One region of the Allobosea spartocytisi genome, then DNA from elsewhere that is predicted to be linked to it. Evidence: predicted binding sites of a transcription regulator. Region 1 holds the regulator's gene; each other region holds the start of a gene.
The links. Region 1 encodes LexA, which represses DNA repair genes until DNA is damaged. Its sites were predicted from a motif close to TGTTCNNNNTGTGTTCNG; they were not measured.
Positions count from the first base shown of each region.

Region 2: IED13_RS04595 (2'-5' RNA ligase family protein) is a predicted target of LexA. The motif match lies at 1,624-1,641, and genes of this name have one in related genera.
Region 3: IED13_RS09005 (ATP-dependent helicase) is a predicted target of LexA. The motif match lies at 1,839-1,856, and genes of this name have one in related genera.
Region 4: IED13_RS14320 (DNA recombination protein RmuC) is a predicted target of LexA. The motif match lies at 2,145-2,162, and genes of this name have one in related genera.

Region 1 covers NZ_JACXWY010000023.1:34,074-38,268, reverse strand. Annotated here, with positions in the region: gene IED13_RS24225 (ComEC/Rec2 family competence protein) at 1-1,307, shown strand, start outside; gene lexA (transcriptional repressor LexA) at 1,301-2,011, opposite strand; gene IED13_RS24215 (molybdopterin molybdotransferase MoeA) at 2,094-3,305, opposite strand; gene moaC (cyclic pyranopterin monophosphate synthase MoaC) at 3,307-3,789, opposite strand; gene trpC (indole-3-glycerol phosphate synthase TrpC) at 3,786-4,195, opposite strand, start outside.
Region 2 covers NZ_JACXWY010000002.1:373,563-377,757, reverse strand. Annotated here, with positions in the region: gene IED13_RS04605 (ArsC family reductase) at 1-190, opposite strand, end outside; gene IED13_RS04600 (glutathione S-transferase N-terminal domain-containing protein) at 203-910, opposite strand; gene IED13_RS04595 (2'-5' RNA ligase family protein) at 1,025-1,621, opposite strand; gene IED13_RS04590 (GbsR/MarR family transcriptional regulator) at 1,821-2,246, shown strand; gene IED13_RS04585 (methyltransferase family protein) at 2,314-2,997, shown strand; gene IED13_RS04580 (oxidoreductase) at 3,150-4,067, opposite strand; gene IED13_RS04575 (TetR/AcrR family transcriptional regulator) at 4,117-4,195, opposite strand, start outside.
Region 3 covers NZ_JACXWY010000004.1:311,019-315,213, reverse strand. Annotated here, with positions in the region: gene msrB (peptide-methionine (R)-S-oxide reductase MsrB) at 1-19, shown strand, start outside; gene IED13_RS09010 (acyl-CoA dehydrogenase family protein) at 109-1,755, opposite strand; gene IED13_RS09005 (ATP-dependent helicase) at 1,871-4,195, shown strand, end outside.
Region 4 covers NZ_JACXWY010000007.1:298,931-303,125, reverse strand. Annotated here, with positions in the region: partial or broken gene IED13_RS14325 (MCP four helix bundle domain-containing protein) at 1-562, opposite strand, end outside; gene IED13_RS14320 (DNA recombination protein RmuC) at 929-2,113, opposite strand; gene def (peptide deformylase) at 2,227-2,763, shown strand; gene fmt (methionyl-tRNA formyltransferase) at 2,944-3,873, shown strand; gene truA (tRNA pseudouridine(38-40) synthase TruA) at 3,948-4,195, shown strand, end outside.

The DNA of each region.
Region 1 (4,195 bases):
CGCTGTCGCAGACGCTGGCGCTCGGCTGGCCGGTGAAGAAGATCGCGGCGATCGCGGCGATGATCGGCGCCACCGCCTATTGCATCTTCTCCGGCAGCGACGTCGCGACGGAACGTTCGCTCATCATGACGCTGGTCATGCTCGGCGCGATCCTCGTCGACCGGGCGGCGCTCAGCATGCGCAATCTCGCGCTCGCCGCGATCATCGTGCTGCTGCGCGAGCCCGAGGCCCTGCTCGGCCCGAGCTTCCAGATGTCCTTCGGTGCGGTCGCGGCGCTGGTCGCTTTCGCCGAGCGCTGGGAGAAGCGCGACCGGTCGAAGCCGCCGACGGCCTTGCCCTGGCCCTTGGGCACGCTCTGGACGGCCTCGCTCGGCATCGTGGTGACGACGCTCCTCGCCACGGCCGCGACGGCGCCCTTCGGCGCCTATCATTTCCAGACTTTCAATCCCTTCGGCCTGCTCGGCAATGCCATGGCGCTGCCCTTCGTCTCGCTCTTCGTGATGCCGGCGGCGGTGTTCGGCGTGCTGGCCTACCCCTTCGGTCTGGACTGGCCGGCCTGGGCGCTGATGGGGCTCGCTTCCGACATCGTGTTGAAAGTCGCGCATTGGGTCGCCACCATCGACCATTCGACCGTGACGGTGGTGGCATTCGGCCAGGCCGTGCTGCTCTCCTTTGCCGCTTCGCTGCTCTGGATCACGCTCTGGACCACGGGGCTGCGCTGGCTGGCGGCGCTGCCGCTCATCTTCGGCGTCGCCTTCGCCGCGAAGCCGGAGCGGCCCGAGATCCTGATCGAGCGTGACGGCTCCGGCATCGCCGTGCGCGGCAGCGACGGCCGCCTCGCCATCGCCGGCCGGCCGAGCCGCTTCGTCCTGCAGCAATGGCTCGCTTCCGATGGCGACAGCCGCGCGCCGGACGACGCGACCCTGCGTGCCGGCATCGCCTGCGACGCCAATGCCTGCATCGTCCGAACCGCCGACGGGCGCAGCATCTCCTATGCCCGGGATCGGATCGCCATCATCGAGGATTGCCGCCGCGCCGATCTCGTCGTCACCAACATTCCCTGGAGCGCGCCTTGCGAGGCCAGGCTCGTCGATCGGATGGCGCTGTCGCGGGACGGTGCAACCTCGCTCTACCGCGCCGCCTTCGGCTGGCGCAGCCATTCCTCGGAAAACGCCGTCGCAGACCGGCCCTGGAGCCGCCGCAAGCCTTCCGAAGCCGCAGCTCGGCCCAGCGCGCCGGCCCCCGCTGCGACACGGGCCTCTGCTGCTCCGGAGGTCGCGTCGGACGAGGCCGAGTTCGCTCAGTAGCGGCGCAGCAGGTTGACCAGCCGGCCCTGGATCTTGACGCGGTCGGGGCCCAGCACGCGTGTCTCATAGGCCGGATTGGCGGCTTCGAGCGCGATCGAGGAGCCACGCCGGCGCAGACGCTTCAGCGTCGCCTCCTCCTCGTCGATCAGCGCAACGATGATGTCGCCGGTGTTTGCCGTGTCCTGCTTGCGGATGATCACGGTGTCGCCGTCGAGGATGCCGGCCTCGACCATCGAATCGCCGCGCACCTCGAGCGCATAATGCTCGCCCGAACCGAGCATGTCGGGCGGCAGCGAAACCGTATGGCTGCGGCTCTGGATCGCCGAGATCGGCGTGCCGGCGGCGATGCGGCCCATGACGGGAATCGCGACCGGGGAACGGGCGTCGTCATCGGCCGGGGCAGGGCGCGGCTTGGCGAGGGAGGGCTGCGAGCCGAGGCCGCCCTGTACGACGGCCGGGTTGAAGCGTCGCGGCTGCGGGCCAGCGAGCCCGTCCGGCATCTTGATGACTTCGAGGGCCCGCGCCCGATTGGGCAGGCGGCGGATGAAACCGCGCTCTTCCAGCGCCATGATCAGCCGGTGGATGCCGGATTTCGAGCGCAGGTCGAGCGCATCCTTCATCTCGTCGAAGGAAGGGGGCACGCCGCTTTCGCGCAAGCGTTCCTGGATGAAGCGCAGGAGTTCGTGTTGCTTGCGTGTCAGCATGGTCCCCGCCGGTGCCCGCGATACAGATTCGAAACAAAGCCAGAACACTATAACTGTTCGCCTTGTGTTCCGCAAGCGACTGCTACCGCAGCGGCAGAATGCGGCAGATATCGCCTTTGTGAGCCGGCTCTGCATGCGCCGGCCGGATCGTCAGGGCCTTGGCGCGCGCCAAGGTGCCCAGCATCGAGGAATCCTGCCTGTCGAAGGGCGTCACCATCCAGCCGGCCGGCGTCAGGGCAAGATCCGAGCGAAGATAGTCCTCGCGCTCATCATTAGCCGGCATATCTTTTCCGAGAATCGCCGGAATGCTGCGGTCACGATCCGGATCGGCCATGCCCAGCAGCGCCTCGATCAGCGGCAGCAGGAAGAGATGGCCGCAGACGATCGACGAGACCGGATTGCCGGGCAGCCCGAGCACCACCATGCGGCCAAGCCGGCCGGTCATCATCGGCTTGCCCGGCCGCATCGCGATCTTCCAGAAACCGAGGCTCATGCCGGCCCGCTTCAGCGCCTCCTGCACGAGGTCGTGATCGCCGACGGAGGCGCCGCCGAGGGTGATCAGGACGTCGGCTTCCGCGGCCTGGGCGGCGGCGATCCGCGCCGCGAGGTCGTCGTGATCGTCGCGGGCGATGCCGAGGTCGAGCGCCTCGCCGCCGGCCTTTTCCACCAGTGCCATCAGCGAGAAGGAGTTCGAGGCGACGATCTGGTCCGGCCCGGTCGGCTCGCCCGGCGCCACCAATTCGTCGCCGGTGGCGAGGATGGCGACGCGCGGCTTGCAGCGTACCGGCAATTGCGGATGCCCCATCGCGGCGGCGAGGCCAAGCGCGGCGCTGTCGAGCACGCGCCCAGCCGTCAATGGCACGTCGCCGTGACGGAAATCGAGCCCGGCCGCCCTGACGAACTGGCCCTTATGGGCCGGCACGCGCACCGTGATGGTTTCGCTGCCGACGCCATCGGCATTCTCCTGCATGAGGACGCTGTCTGCGCCCTCCGGCATCGGCGCGCCGGTGAAGATCCGCACAGCCTCGCCCGGGCGGACGCTGCCGTCGAAACGCCGCCCCGCCGCGGATTCGCCGATCACGCGGAGTTGCTTGCCGGCTTCCATGTCGGCGGCGCGGACGGCATAGCCGTCCATGGCGGAGTTGGCGAAAGGCGGTTGGGTGCGCAGCGCCTTCACATCGGCCGCGAGCACGCGCCAGGCGCAGCGCGCCAGGGGCAGCATCTCGCTGCCCGTCGGCCCCGGAACGCTGTCGAGCAGGGCCTTGAGCGCGACGGGAACCGGGGTGAGAGCCATGTCAGAGCGCCTTGGCGTCGTAATCGCCGGATTGTCCGCCGGATTTGTGCAGCAGGCGGATGCCTTCGATCCGCATCGCCCGGTCGACGGCCTTGACCATGTCGTAGACGGTCAGGCAGGCGACGGAGACGGCGGTCAGCGCCTCCATCTCGACGCCGGTCTGCCCCTTCATCTTGACCTCGGCGCGGACGCGCACGCCGGGCAGGGCCTCGTCCAGTTCGAGATCGACAGCGATCTTGCTCAGCAGCAGCGGGTGGCAGAGCGGGATCAGTTCATGGGTGCGCTTGGCCGCCATGATGCCGGCGAGCCGGGCTGTGCCGAGCACATCGCCTTTCTTGGCGTTGCCGTCGCGCACGATCGCGATGGTTTCAGGCGCCATCACGACGCAGCCTTCGGCGACGGCGATGCGGCCGGTCTCGGCCTTGTCGCCGACATCGACCATATGCGCGGCGCCTTGCGCGTCGAGATGGCTGAGCCGGCTCACGCCGCGTTCTCGCGCGCCTTGCCGGTGAGCAGCAGCGCGGTCGCGGCCGCGACATCGGCCTGTCGCATCAGGCTTTCACCGACGAGGAATGTTTCGACGCCGACCTTGCCGAGACGCTGAATGTCGGCGTGGGTGAAGATGCCGCTCTCGCTGATGACGATGCGGTCGGACGGCACGCGCGGCGCCAGCCGCTCGGTCACGGCGAGATCGACGTTGAAGCTGCGCAGGTCGCGGTTGTTGATGCCGAGCAGCCGGCTTTCGAGCTTGAGCGCCCGGTCGAGCTCGGCATCGTCATGGATCTCGACGAGGACATCCATGCCGAGTTCGCGCGCCGTGTCGTTGAGCACCCGGGCGGTGGCGTCGTCGACGCCGGCCATGATGATCAGGATGCAATCGGCGCCCCAGG
Region 2 (4,195 bases), on a different contig from region 1:
GGAAGGTCGTTCCGGCACGGTTCAGCACCGTCTCCCAGCCATGCTCCTTCACCCAGCCTTCCAGCGAGGCGCGGTCGATGCCGCTCGCCTTATAGTCGTGGAAGGCGTGAGCGACGCCGTGGCTGTCGAGCCAGGCGCGCGCCTTCTTCATCGTGTCGCAGTTCTTGATGCCGTAGATCGTCGTCGTCATACCGAGCGCGCCTCAGGCCGGACGCTTCGGGCTGTCGAGGCCGCGCTGCACCGCCGGGCGCGACAGGCAGCGTTCCAGCCAGATCGGCACATGCGTCAGGCTGGCATAGTCGACGAGTTCGCCGGCGCCATAGAAGCCGACGAGGTTGCGCACCCAGCCGAGCATGGAAATATCGGCGATGGTATAGTCGTCGCCCATGATCCAGGTGCGGCTGCCCAGCCGGTCCTCCAGCACGCCGAGCAGGCGCTTGCTTTCGTTCGCGTAACGATCACGCGGGCGCTTGTCCTCATATTCGCGCCCGGCGAATTTATGGAAGAAGCCGAGTTGGCCGAACATCGGCCCGATCGCCGCCATCTGGAAGAAGACCCACTGGATGGTCTCGTAGCGGGCGGCAGGGTCCTTCGGCAGGAGCTTGCCGGTCTTCTCGGCGAGATAGAGCAGGATCGCGCCGGATTCCCACAGACCGAAGGGCTTCCCGTCCGGCCCATCGGGGTCGATGATCGCCGGGATCTTGCCGTTGGGGTTAAGCGAGAGGAATTCCGGTCCCCAGGTCTCGTTCTTGCCGATGTCGATCAGATGCGGCTCATAGGGCAGTTCCAGCTCCTCCAGCGCGATCGAGGCCTTCACGCCGTTGGGCGTCGGCAGCGAATAGAGCTGGATGCGGTCGGGATGGCTGGCGGGCCAGCGCTTGGTGATCGGGAAAGCGGAAAGATCGGCCATCGGGTGCTCCGGTTGAATCGGGAGAGCTTCGGGCGGGCACGATAGAGCCGGATGGGCTCAAGGCAACGGGGCAACCGCATTAGCTTCGCAAAGCCGGTTTGCGATGGTGCACGATCAGCGATTGGCCAGGGGCCAGCGGCCGAGGATTTCATAAGGCTGGTGCGGAACGCTCCGGATCAGGGCGAAGTCCGCCACGCGCCAGCCCAGCGGCCGCACGCGGAACGCCTTCGTCCGAAAGCGGGCATAGAGCAGCGTCAGATGAGGATGGCAGGGAGAGCGCCTGCCCCGAAAGCCGCCTACCCTCAGTTCCCGATCCAACGCGTCGTGAAGCCGGTCTGCCCCGATCACGCTGTCCTGGCCGGTCATGACGAGCGCCGGTTTCTCCGATCCTTGGGCGAAGGTCGCGACTTCGTCGAGCCGCAGCTTGAAGCCATCCTGCCTGACACGTCCCGCCGCGCAGTGCATCAAGGCGAGTTCCTGCGAATCCGGTTCGCGACGTTCAGGCCATCCCCAAAGCGTGACGTGGTATTTGCCGATACCGCGTGGATTGCCGGACAGATCGAACCAATTGCGCAGCGCGCAGGCCATATGGTCGGCCGCGGCCGCTGCGATCGGATTGGGCAGAAGCGCGAAGAAATAATGGGCCCGTTCGGGCAGCCGGACACTCCGTTCCATGGTCGCCTCCTTCGAAAAAATGGCCGAGGGCGACATTCTAGAACAAATCAGGAACATTCGTAAATCGTGATTTTCCTCTCGCACCGCCCGGACCCGGGACCGGGGCACACCGCGATTTTGCGCTCGAAGACTGTCATGAGGCATCGCTGTTGAGGCTTGCCGCCAGTCACATTTCCCCTATATTCGGAATATGCCGAATATATCAAACAAGCCCAGCAAGGATGAGCAACGGTTCGTGGAGGACGTGGCCCGGCTGCTCACGCCCTGGGGCGTGCCGCCCGTCGCGGCTCGCCTTTATGGCTATCTGCTTCTCTGCCCCGGCCCCGCCAGCCTCGACCAGATCACCGAGGGCCTCGAGATCAGCAAGAGCAGTGCAAGCGTCGCCGCGCGACTGTTGGAGAGTTACACGCTGGCGCGTCGCCATAGTCAGCCCGGGACAAAGCGTGCGCTCTATGCCGTGGCAGACGATTACGAAGTCATGATCCGGCAGCAGAACCGCCTGCTCGACGCCTTGGCCGAACAGTTGAACGCCGGAGCCGAAATCGCCGCGTCCAAAACGGCAAGCGCGCGTCTCGACGAGATGGCCGATTTCTATCGGGTGATGCGCGGCGCCATGGAAGACGCCATGAGCCGCTGGAAGCGTGGCCGGCGACCCCGGTGAGAAACGAACTCCCGCAGCGGCGTATGCCGCGCGGAAGGATCAACAGCTTCGACGCGAGAGGCAGGCAATGAGTCTCGTTCTCAATCTTATCCTCCAGACGATCGTCTGGTTCGGCTTCATGGGCGCGATCATCTTCGGCGCCGCAGGTACGATGGCCTACACCGGCGGCTGGCTCTATCTCGGCCTGATGGTCGCGCTTTCGATCCTGTTTGGGACGATCATGGCGCGTATCGATCCCGGGCTCCTTAGAGAACGCCTGAAGTCGCCCATGCAGAAGGACCAGCCTCTAGCCGACAAGCTGGTTCTCGTCCCGATCCTGCTCCTCATCTTCGGAGGCATGGGCTTCATGGCAGCCGATGCGGCGCGCTGGCACTGGTCGACCATGCCGCCATCCGTGCAGTGGGCAGGTTGCGCCCTTCTTCTGGCGGCGCTGGTCTTCGTTTACTGGGTCATGCGCACGAACAGCTTCGCGGCGCCGGTCGTGAAAATACAAAAGGATCGCGGACAGGCGGTCATCTCGACAGGCCCTTATGCCATCGTCCGCCATCCCATGTATTTCGGCTCGCTCTTCTACATCGCCGGCACGTCGCTCGTGCTCGGCTCGTGGTGGGGACTTGCGACAGTCCCCATCCTCGCCCTCCTGTTCGGCATCCGGATCGGCATCGAGGAGCAGGCGCTGCGGACGGGCCTCGAGGGCTATGACGATTACGCGCGCCGCGTGCGCTGGCGCCTGATACCGCTTATCTGGTGAGACGACTGACCCGCGGCCACTCCCAGCAGACTGTTCGGATTGACCATAAGCATCTGATTTCAATATAAATTTCTTAGCTTGGATAACAATAAGCCGACATGGGATCTGTAAAAATCCACGCTGTTGATTTTAACCGTTGTCGCCTCGTGAGGTCACGCGGCCGGCAAGCCTGGATCGATGCCGGTCATGGCGATGGATGCTTCCCACAGCCGCTTCGCGAGCGCTGAATCTTCGGCATGCGGCGCGCGCTTTGCTTCGCCGGCTACACCGCGGATTCCGCCAAAGCCGGTGGGACCATAATAGCCTCCGGGTTTCACCTCGCCGGTCGCGGCCAGAAGTGCCGGCCACGCGCCCTTGTCGGCGCTATTGAGCAACAGGCCGACGATTGGGCCGACGGTCTGGATCAGCCCCATGTGACGGCCAAGACTTGTGGCAGCGACTCCAGGATGAATGCCGATGGCTGTGACGGGCGACTTCGCCGCACGCAGGCGACGATCCAGCTCGAAGAAGAACAGCGCGTTCGCCAACTTACTGGCGCCGTAGCGCTCGGTCTTGACATAACTCTTGTCGGCGTTGAGGTCGTCCCAGTCGATCTTGGCCTTCAGATGTGCGACGCTCGAGGTCACGACCACCCGCGCTCCCGGAGTCTCCGCAAGTTTAGGCAGGAGCAGCGCAGTGAGCGCGAACACGCCGAGATGATTGACGCCGAACTGCGATTCAAACCCCTGCTTCGTGCGCGTCAGCGGCGGGTTCATGACCCCGGCATTGTTGATGAGCGCATCGATCCGGGACTCCTTCGCGGCGATCTCGGCTGCGGCGCGAATGCTGTCCAGGTCACCGAGGTCCAGCGGCAACCAGATGAGATCCGCATTCGGCGTGATCCGCTTGATCCGCGCAATGGCATCCTGCGCCCTAGTCTGCTCGCGGCAGCCAAGCAGGACGCGCGCGCCCCTGGCGGCAAGCACCCGCGCGATTTCAAATCCTACGCCGGCGTTGGCGCCTGTGACGATGAAGCTTTTTCCCGTTTGTTCGGGGACGTTGGCTTCGGTGAAACCCTTACTATTCGACACTTTCGATCCCTGTCTATGAGTGACTACATACTCATTTATGAGTTAAAATTTAAGCGGCGGACCCCTTCCAGAACAGGTCGAACCCGGCCTGCCGGATGGCGTCACTTTCCTGGGGTTTGGCCGCGACC
Region 3 (4,195 bases), on a different contig from region 1:
CGAGCCGGAAGCAGCTTGAGGCATTCGCGTCATGCCCGGGCTTGACCCGAGCATCTCGTGACGGAAAAGCGATGAAGAGATGCCCGGGTCAAGCCCGGGCATGACGTTTCAAGCAGCCGGTACCGCCCGCCGCGCCAGCGCCGCAGCGTCGACGCCCGGCGGCAGATCGCCGAACTGTCCCGACCAGCCACCATCCAGCCGCGTCGCGATGAAGGCATCCGCCACCGCGGCCGGCGCGAAACGCAACAGCAACGAGCCCTGCAGCATCAACGCCAGCTTCTCGGTCAATCGCCGCGCCTGCCCCTCATTGCGCATCATCTCCGGCAACTCGCCTTCCAGCCGTTTTAAAGCCGCATCGTAGCCCCGGTCCGCGCCCGCAGCCGCCATCAACTCCGCCCGCAATACATCGACAGCGCCCTCCTCGCGCGCCAGCGAACGCAGCACGTCCAGGCAGATGACATTGCCCGAGCCCTCCCAGATCGCGTTGAGCGGCGCCTCCCTGTAGAGCCGCGCCATCGGATTCTCCTCGATGAAGCCGTTGCCGCCATGGCATTCCAGCGCCTCGGTGACGACGGCCGGCGCGCGCCGCGTGATCCAGTATTTCGCGATCGGCGCCCCGACCCGCGCCAGCAGGCGCTCGCTCGGGGACTCATCTTGCCGGTCGAGCGCCGCGAACAGCCGGAAGGCGAGCCAGGCCGCGGCTTCCGCCTCGATGGCAATGTCGGCGAGCACGTTCTGCATGATCGGCTGGTCGATCAACGCCTTCTGGAAGGCGCGGCGATGCTGCGCGTGATGCGCCGCCAGCGAGACCGCCATCCGCATCAATCCGGACGACGCCGCCGCGATGTCGAGCCGCGAATTGTGGTTCATCGACAGGCCCGTGCGGATGCCCCGACCCGGCTTGCCGATGAGATGGCCGATCGCGCCCCTGAACTCGACCTCGGAGGAAGCATTCGAGCGGTTGCCGACCTTGTCCTTCAAGCGTTGGATCGCGACGCCGTTGCGCGATCCGTCCGGCAGCCAGCCCGGCACGACAAAGCAGGAAATGCCCTCGCCCGTGCGCGCCAGCGTCAGGAACACGTCCGAATGCGGCACCGAGAAGAACCATTTCCGTCCATGCAGCGACCATGTGCCGTCGCGATTATCCTCCGCATGCGTCTGCGTCTGCCGCAGATCCGAGCCGCCCTGCGTCTCCGTCATCGCCGTGCCGACGGTCGCGCCCGTCTTCAGATGCGCCGGCCCCTGCCGCGGATCGTAGCGGTTCGACGTGACGAGCACCCCCCACTGCGCCCACCGCCCCGCATCCTGCTTCAGCACCGGCACGGCGGCATAGGTCATGCTGATCGGGCAGCAGATGCCGCTCTCGGCCCCGTACCAGAGATATTGCAGGGCCGCCCGAGCCACTTGCGCACCAGGCTCCGGCCGGTTCCAGGCGAGCGCGTGCGTCTCCTGCCCGATGGCGAGCCCCATCAATTCGTGCCAGGCCGGGTGGAAGGCGATCTCGTCGATCCGGTTGCCGAAGCGATCGAAGGCCCGGAGTTCCGGCGTGTAACGATTGGCGAGATAGGCCAGCTCCTGCACCCGCGCCGAGCCCACGGTCCGCCCCGCTTCGTGCAGCCGCTCGCGCGCCCAATCGGCCCCGAAGGCCGAGACGATCCCAGGCAGCACCGGATCGGCGGCGAAGGCATCGTACTCGGCCAGCGCCGGCACCTGATTGCTGACCTCCCAGCTTTCCGCTCCGCCCTGTCCGGTCATTGCTGCCACCTCCCTGTGGAACAGGATATAAAATGATCGCTCCGGCAGGGCGCAATCCTGACATCGACGCCCTATATTCGCCGGAGAACGAATCACGCACGAGCAGCTTAGACCCTTGTCCGAGACCGACGCCTTTTCCGCTCCCCTGCCCCGCCCCGGCGGGCTGGCCGCGCGCGCCGCGGCACAGCCTGCGGCCGGCTATCTCGCGGGGCTGAACCCGGAGCAGCGCCAGGCGGTCGAGGCGACGGAGGGCCCGGTGCTCGTGCTCGCCGGCGCCGGCACCGGCAAGACGCGCGTGCTGACCACCCGCATCGGCCATCTGATCTCGACCAGCCGCGCCTATCCGTCCCAGATCCTCGCCGTCACCTTCACCAACAAGGCGGCGCGCGAGATGAAGGAGCGCGTCGCCCATCTCGTCGGCCCCGTCGCCGAGGGCATGCCCTGGCTCGGCACCTTCCACTCGATCTCGGCCAAGCTCCTGCGCCGCCATGCCGAACTGCTCGACCTGCGCAGCGACTTCACCATCCTCGACACCGACGACCAGATCCGCCTGATGAAGCAGGTGATCCAGGCCGAGGGAATCGACGAGAAGCGCTGGCCCGGCCGCATGCTGGCGGGCTTCATCGATAGCTGGAAGAACCGTGGCCTCTCCCCCAAGGACGTTCCCGCAGGCGAGGCCGCCGTCTTCGCCAACGGCAAGGGCGGCAAGCTCTACGCCGCCTATCAGGAGCGCCTGACCGCATTGAACGCCGTCGATTTCGGCGATCTGCTGCTGCACTGCCTGACGCTGTTCCGCGACTATCCGGACGTGCTCCAGACCTATCACGACCGCTTCCGCTATATCCTTGTCGACGAGTACCAGGACACCAACACGGCGCAGTATCTCTGGCTGCGCCTGCTGGCCCAGGGCCGCCGCAACATCTGCTGCGTCGGCGACGACGACCAGTCGATCTATGGCTGGCGCGGCGCCGAAGTCGACAACATCCTGCGTTTCGAGCACGATTTTCCGGGTGCGACCGTGATCCGGCTGGAGCGCAACTACCGCTCGACCGGCCATATCCTCGCCACCGCCTCCAAGCTGATCGCCCGCAACGAAGGCCGTCTCGGCAAGACCTTGCGTACCGAGGATGCACTCGGCGAGAAGGTCACCATCACCGGCGCCTGGGACAGCCAGGAGGAGGCCCGCCTGATCTCCGACGAGATCGAGGCGATGCAATCGAAGAAGCACAACCTCGCCGAGGTCGCGGTGCTCGTGCGCATCTCCGCCCAGATGCGCGAGATCGAGGAGCGCTTCGTCCAGGCCGGCGTGCCCTATCGCGTCATCGGCGGCCCGCGCTTCTACGAGCGCGCCGAAATCCGCGACGCGCTCGCCTATCTGCGCTGCGTCGTTTCGCCGACCGACGATCTCGCCTTCGAGCGCATCGTCAACGTGCCCAAGCGCGGCCTGGGCGATGCCACCGTCCAGCTTCTGCACAACCATGCCCGCGCCACCGGCTTCTCGCTGATGCAATCGGCCCGCGCCGCGGTCGAGAGCGACGAGTTGAAGCCCAAGGCCCGCACGGCGCTGCGCGAGCTGGTCGATGCCTTCGGCCGCTGGTCCGCCCGCGCCGAGCATATGCCGCAGGGCGAGCTCGCCGAGCTGGTTCTGGAGGAATCCGGCTATACCGAGATGTGGAAGAAGGACCGCTCGGCCGACGCCGCCGGGCGGCTGGAAAACCTCAAGGAACTCGTGCGCTCGCTCGACGAATTCCCCGACCTGCCGGCCTTCCTCGAACACGTCTCGCTGGTCATGGACGTCGGAGACGGCGAGGCCGAGGCGCGCGTCTCGATCATGACGCTGCATGCCGCCAAGGGACTGGAATTCGACACGGTCTTCCTGCCCGGCTGGGAGGAAGGGCTGTTCCCGAACCAGCGCGCGCTCGACGAGAGCGGCCGCGCCGGGCTGGAAGAAGAGCGCCGCCTCGCCCATGTCGGCCTCACCCGCGCCCGCAAGAAGCTGAAGCTCTATTTCGCCTCGAACCGCCGCATCCACGGCCTCTGGCAGACCAGCTTGCCCTCGCGCTTCATCGACGAATTGCCGGAGGAGCATGTCGAGGTCGAGCAGGCCCCGACCAGCTATTCGCAGGGCGGCTACGGCGCCTCGCGTTTCGACCGGATGGAAAGCTTTGGCTCCAGCTACAACACGCCGGGCTGGCAGCGCGCGCAAGAGAACCGAGCGAAGAACAGCGGCGGCGGCAGCGGCTTCTCGGAAAGCGGTCGCGGCTTTGGCTCGGGCGGCTTCGGCGGCTCGTCGCGCCAGCGCGGTCCACTGCTGATCGAGGGCGAGCTGACGGCGAAATCATCCGGCGAATCCGCCTATGGCGAGGGCGCCCGCGTCTTCCACGTCAAGTTCGGCCCCGGCTCCGTCGCCAGCGTCGACGGCAACAAGCTGACGGTCGAT
Region 4 (4,195 bases), on a different contig from region 1:
CGAGCAGCAGATAGGCCGCGGCATGGGCCGTCGACTGGGCCTGTGCTCCCTGCTCGCGCGCCTGCTTGAGCTGCAACGCGGCCAACTCGCCGAGCTTTTTCGTGATCGGGTCCATCGCCTTGTAGAGTTCGTCCGAAGAGAACAGGCGAAGAGCGCTGTCGTCACGATCCTTCAGGATGGCGATGACCTTGGCGATGGCGACATCGCCGGTCTTCATCAGCGCCGCGGCCTGATCCGCAAGCTGCCTCTCATCGGACTCGGTGATGCTGGGCAGATAGGCCTTCCAGCTCTTGTCGATGGTCCCGACCGCGTCCTGGACGCTCTTGAGCGCATTGGTCCAGGTGACCTGGTTGCTCTGCGCCTTCCAGATCGTGTCGACGACGTTGACGGCATACATGTCGCTGACGGAACGCAACTGTTCCATCGGCATGACATTGTTCTGGACGACGTTGTCGACACGCTCCGTCACGGATCGCAAGGCCAGATAGCCGCAGGCGCCGATGGCGAGGACGCACAGGGCCAGGGCGACCAGCGCGGCCGCCAGCTTTGTCTTGATGCTCATTGTCATGACGGACCTTCTGGGAAGACGTCGCTCATTCAATGGAGTGCCGATGATGGAAGGTCCGCAAAGATGCCTATGGTCCAGGCATGGATCGGCGATACCCCGGTCGCGTCATGGCGCTCGACTGTATTGAGAGTTCTCGGTGCCCCAGATCTTTCAGATAAAGTTTAAGGCTGTTCTAATGTCCCCTTCGGAAAAGTGACGACGTTTACTTGCAAATACGCGTATTCACGTTGGGAATGAGCGTTCAGGTTGTGTAGGCGGGCCTCTGTCTCGCCTTCGGCGGACATCCGGGGCAGGCGGCGCGTTGACTTTGGGGTCCTTTAGCGTCGTCGGCCGGATCCGCCCTGCCAGGCAAGGAGCGCGCTACTCCGCGGCCCGCTTCAGTTCGAGCCCCTTGGCGAAGGGCAGCTTCGGCTCGCTCTTCTCGTCGTCGAAATCGAGCGCGCCGATCCTCTCGGCGCGGCTGGTGACCTTGCCGGCCGAGGTCTTGATCTGGCCGACATCCTCCTGCGCCTGCCGGAAATGCGTGTCGAGCTTGTCGACGCGCTCGCCGAGGCGCCTGACATCGTCGAGCAGCTTGCCGACCTCGGTCTGGATGACCTGCGCCTCCTCGCGCATCCGCGCATCGCGCACCAGCGACTGCATGAGCTGGATCGCCAGCGCCAGCAGCGAGGGCGAGACGATCATCACGCGGGCCCGGTGCGCCCGCTGCACGACATCGTCGAAATATTCGTGCAGATCGGCATAGATCGATTCCGACGGCACGAAGAGCAGCGCGATGTCCTGCGTCTCGCCGGGCAGGAAATAGCGCTCGGCGATGTCCTTCACATGCACGCCGACATCGCTGCGGACGCGCTGGCCCGCGATCTTCTTCGCATCCTCGCCACGCGCCTCGCGCAGCATCGTGAAGCTCTCCAGCGGGAACTTGGCATCGATCACGAGGCCGCGCCCGTCACCCGGCAGCGTGACGAGGCAGTCGGGCCGGCGTCCGTTCGAGAGCTGCGGCTGGAAGGCGAAGAAGGCGGCGGGCAGACCGTCGCGGATGATCGCTTCCATCCGGCCCTGGCCATAGGCGCCGCGCGCCTGCTTGTTGGAGAGCACGTCCTTCAGCGTCACCACTTCCGAGGTGAGGTCGGTCAGGTTCTTCTGCGCGCTGTCGATCACCGCCAGCCGCTCCTGCAGCTTGCCGAGGCTTTCGGTGGTCTGGCGGACGCTCTGCTCGAGTCCCTGGCCGACCTTTTGGCCGAGGCCGTCCATCCGCTCGGCCATCAACCTTGCGAGGTCGCCCTGTCGGGTCGAGAGGATCTCGGCCATCGACTGCATCCGGCCGGCGAGCTCGGCCTGCTGCCGGTTCATCTCCGCGACCTTGTCGTCCATCTCGCGGGCGCGTTCGGCGGCCATCGCAGCCTCGATCGCGCGGCTTCTGCCGCCGCGCCAGGCCGCCAAAGCCGTCATCAGCAGCAATGCGAGACTCAACCCGCCGAAGCCGAGTGCGGCCTCCGCCCAGGTCACGGGGCGTTCCAGCAAGGTGAAGGCGATCGCGTTCATGCGGGAAGCCTAGCCGATTCGGCTGGAGATGGCGAACGAAAGCGGAACGGTTTGACCGCCCGCCCACAAATGCTTATGTCCCGGGCTCAACAGCCCTTTTCTCTCGGAACCACATGTCCATTCGTCCGCTCGTCATCCTGCCCGACGCCCAGCTTCGCCTTGCCTCGAAGCCGGTCGAGGCCGTCACGCCGGAAATCAAGGCGCTGGTCGCGGACATGTTCGAGACCATGTACGACGCGCCGGGCATCGGTCTCGCCGCGATCCAGATCGGCGTGCCGTTGCGCGTCGTGACGATGGATCTGTCGAAGCCGGAGGCGAAGGAGGGCGAGGAGCCGGAACCGAGGAAGCCGCAGGTCTTCATCAACCCGGAGGTCACCTGGTTCTCGGAAGAGACCAATGTGTATGAAGAGGGCTGCCTTTCGATCCCCGAATATTACGAGGAGGTCGAGCGCCCGGCCGAGGTCAAGGTTCGCTACATGGATCTCGACGGCAAGACTCACGAGATCGCGGCGGATGGCCTTCTCGCCACCTGCCTGCAGCACGAGATCGATCATCTCAACGGTGTGCTCTTCATCGATCATCTCTCGCGGCTGAAGCGCGAGCGTGTGACCAAGAAATTCGCCAAAGCCGCCAAGCGCTCAGCGGCATAATCACTGCTGCGTCATTCCGGACGAGCCGCGAAGCGGCGCCGATCCGGAATCCATCGAAGGACTCCGGCGCGCCGGCATGGATTCCGGCTCTCCGCGGAGTTTATCCTTGGGCCGATCGAAGATCGGACCCGGGGGCTATGCCCGGAATGACGGGGAAGATTTTAAGGTAAGGTCGAGCGTATGAGCTTGCGCGTCATCTTCATGGGCACGCCCGATTTCGCCGTGCCGGTCCTGACCGAGATCGTCGGGCAGGGGCATGAGGTCGTCTCCTGCTACACCCGTGCTCCGGCCCAGGCCGGTCGTGGGCTGGAGCTGCGGCCCTCGCCGGTGCACAGGGCAGCGGAGCGCTTCGGCATTCCGGTCTTCACGCCCGCGACCCTGAAAACGGCCGAGCAGGCCGAGCTGATCGCCTCGCATGAAGCCGATGTCGCGGTCGTCGTCGCCTATGGCATGATCCTGCCCCAGGCGATCCTCGATCTGCCGGAACTGGGTTGCCTCAACCTCCATGCCTCGCTGCTGCCGCGCTGGCGCGGCGCCGCGCCGATCCAGCGCGCCATCATGGCCGGCGATGCCGAGAGCGGCGTCTGCGTGATGAAGATGGAGGCCGGGCTCGACACCGGCCCGGTCGGCATGGTCGAGACGCTCGCCATCGGCCCCGACATGACGGCCGGCGAATTGCACGATGGGCTCAGCCGCCTCGGCGCCGACTTGATGGTGCGGGCGCTCGCGGCGCTCGGGCGCGGCGGGCTGCAGTTCACGCCGCAGCCGGAGGAGGGCGTGACCTACGCCGCCAAGATCGCCAATGCCGAGGCGAGGCTGAGCTGGAGCCGGCCGGCCCGGCAGGTGCACGACCTCGTGCGCGGCCTGTCGCCCTTTCCGGGCGCCTTTGCCGAGATCGATCTCGGCAAGGGGCCGGAGCGTCTCAAGGTGCTCCGCTCGGCGCTCGCCGGCGGCGCGGCCGAGCCCGGCACGCTGCTCGACGACGAGGGCACGGTCGCCTGCGCGGAAGGGGCGGTGAAGCTCCTTCAGGTCCAGCGCGCCGGCAAGGCGCCGATGAGCGGGGCGGAATTCCTGCGCGGCGCCCGGCTCGGGGCCGGCGACAAGCTTTAAATGAGCAGGCCATTGTCCGAAAACCGCTTCGCACTGTTCGCTGACGCGGACCTCCGGTTGGGTAACCGGCTCTGATGCCGCGCTACAAGCTCGTCATCGAATATGACGGCACGCCGTTCTCGGGCTGGCAGCGCCAGGCGAGCGACCCGTCCGTGCAGCAGAGCGTCGAGGAGGCGGTGGAGGCTTTTTGCGGCCATGCCGTGCGCCTGCATTGCGCCGGGCGCACCGATGCCGGCGTCCACGCCACCCATCAGGTCGCCCATGTCGATCTCGACAAGGACTGGCGCACCGATGTCGTGCGCGACGCCACCAACGCCCGGCT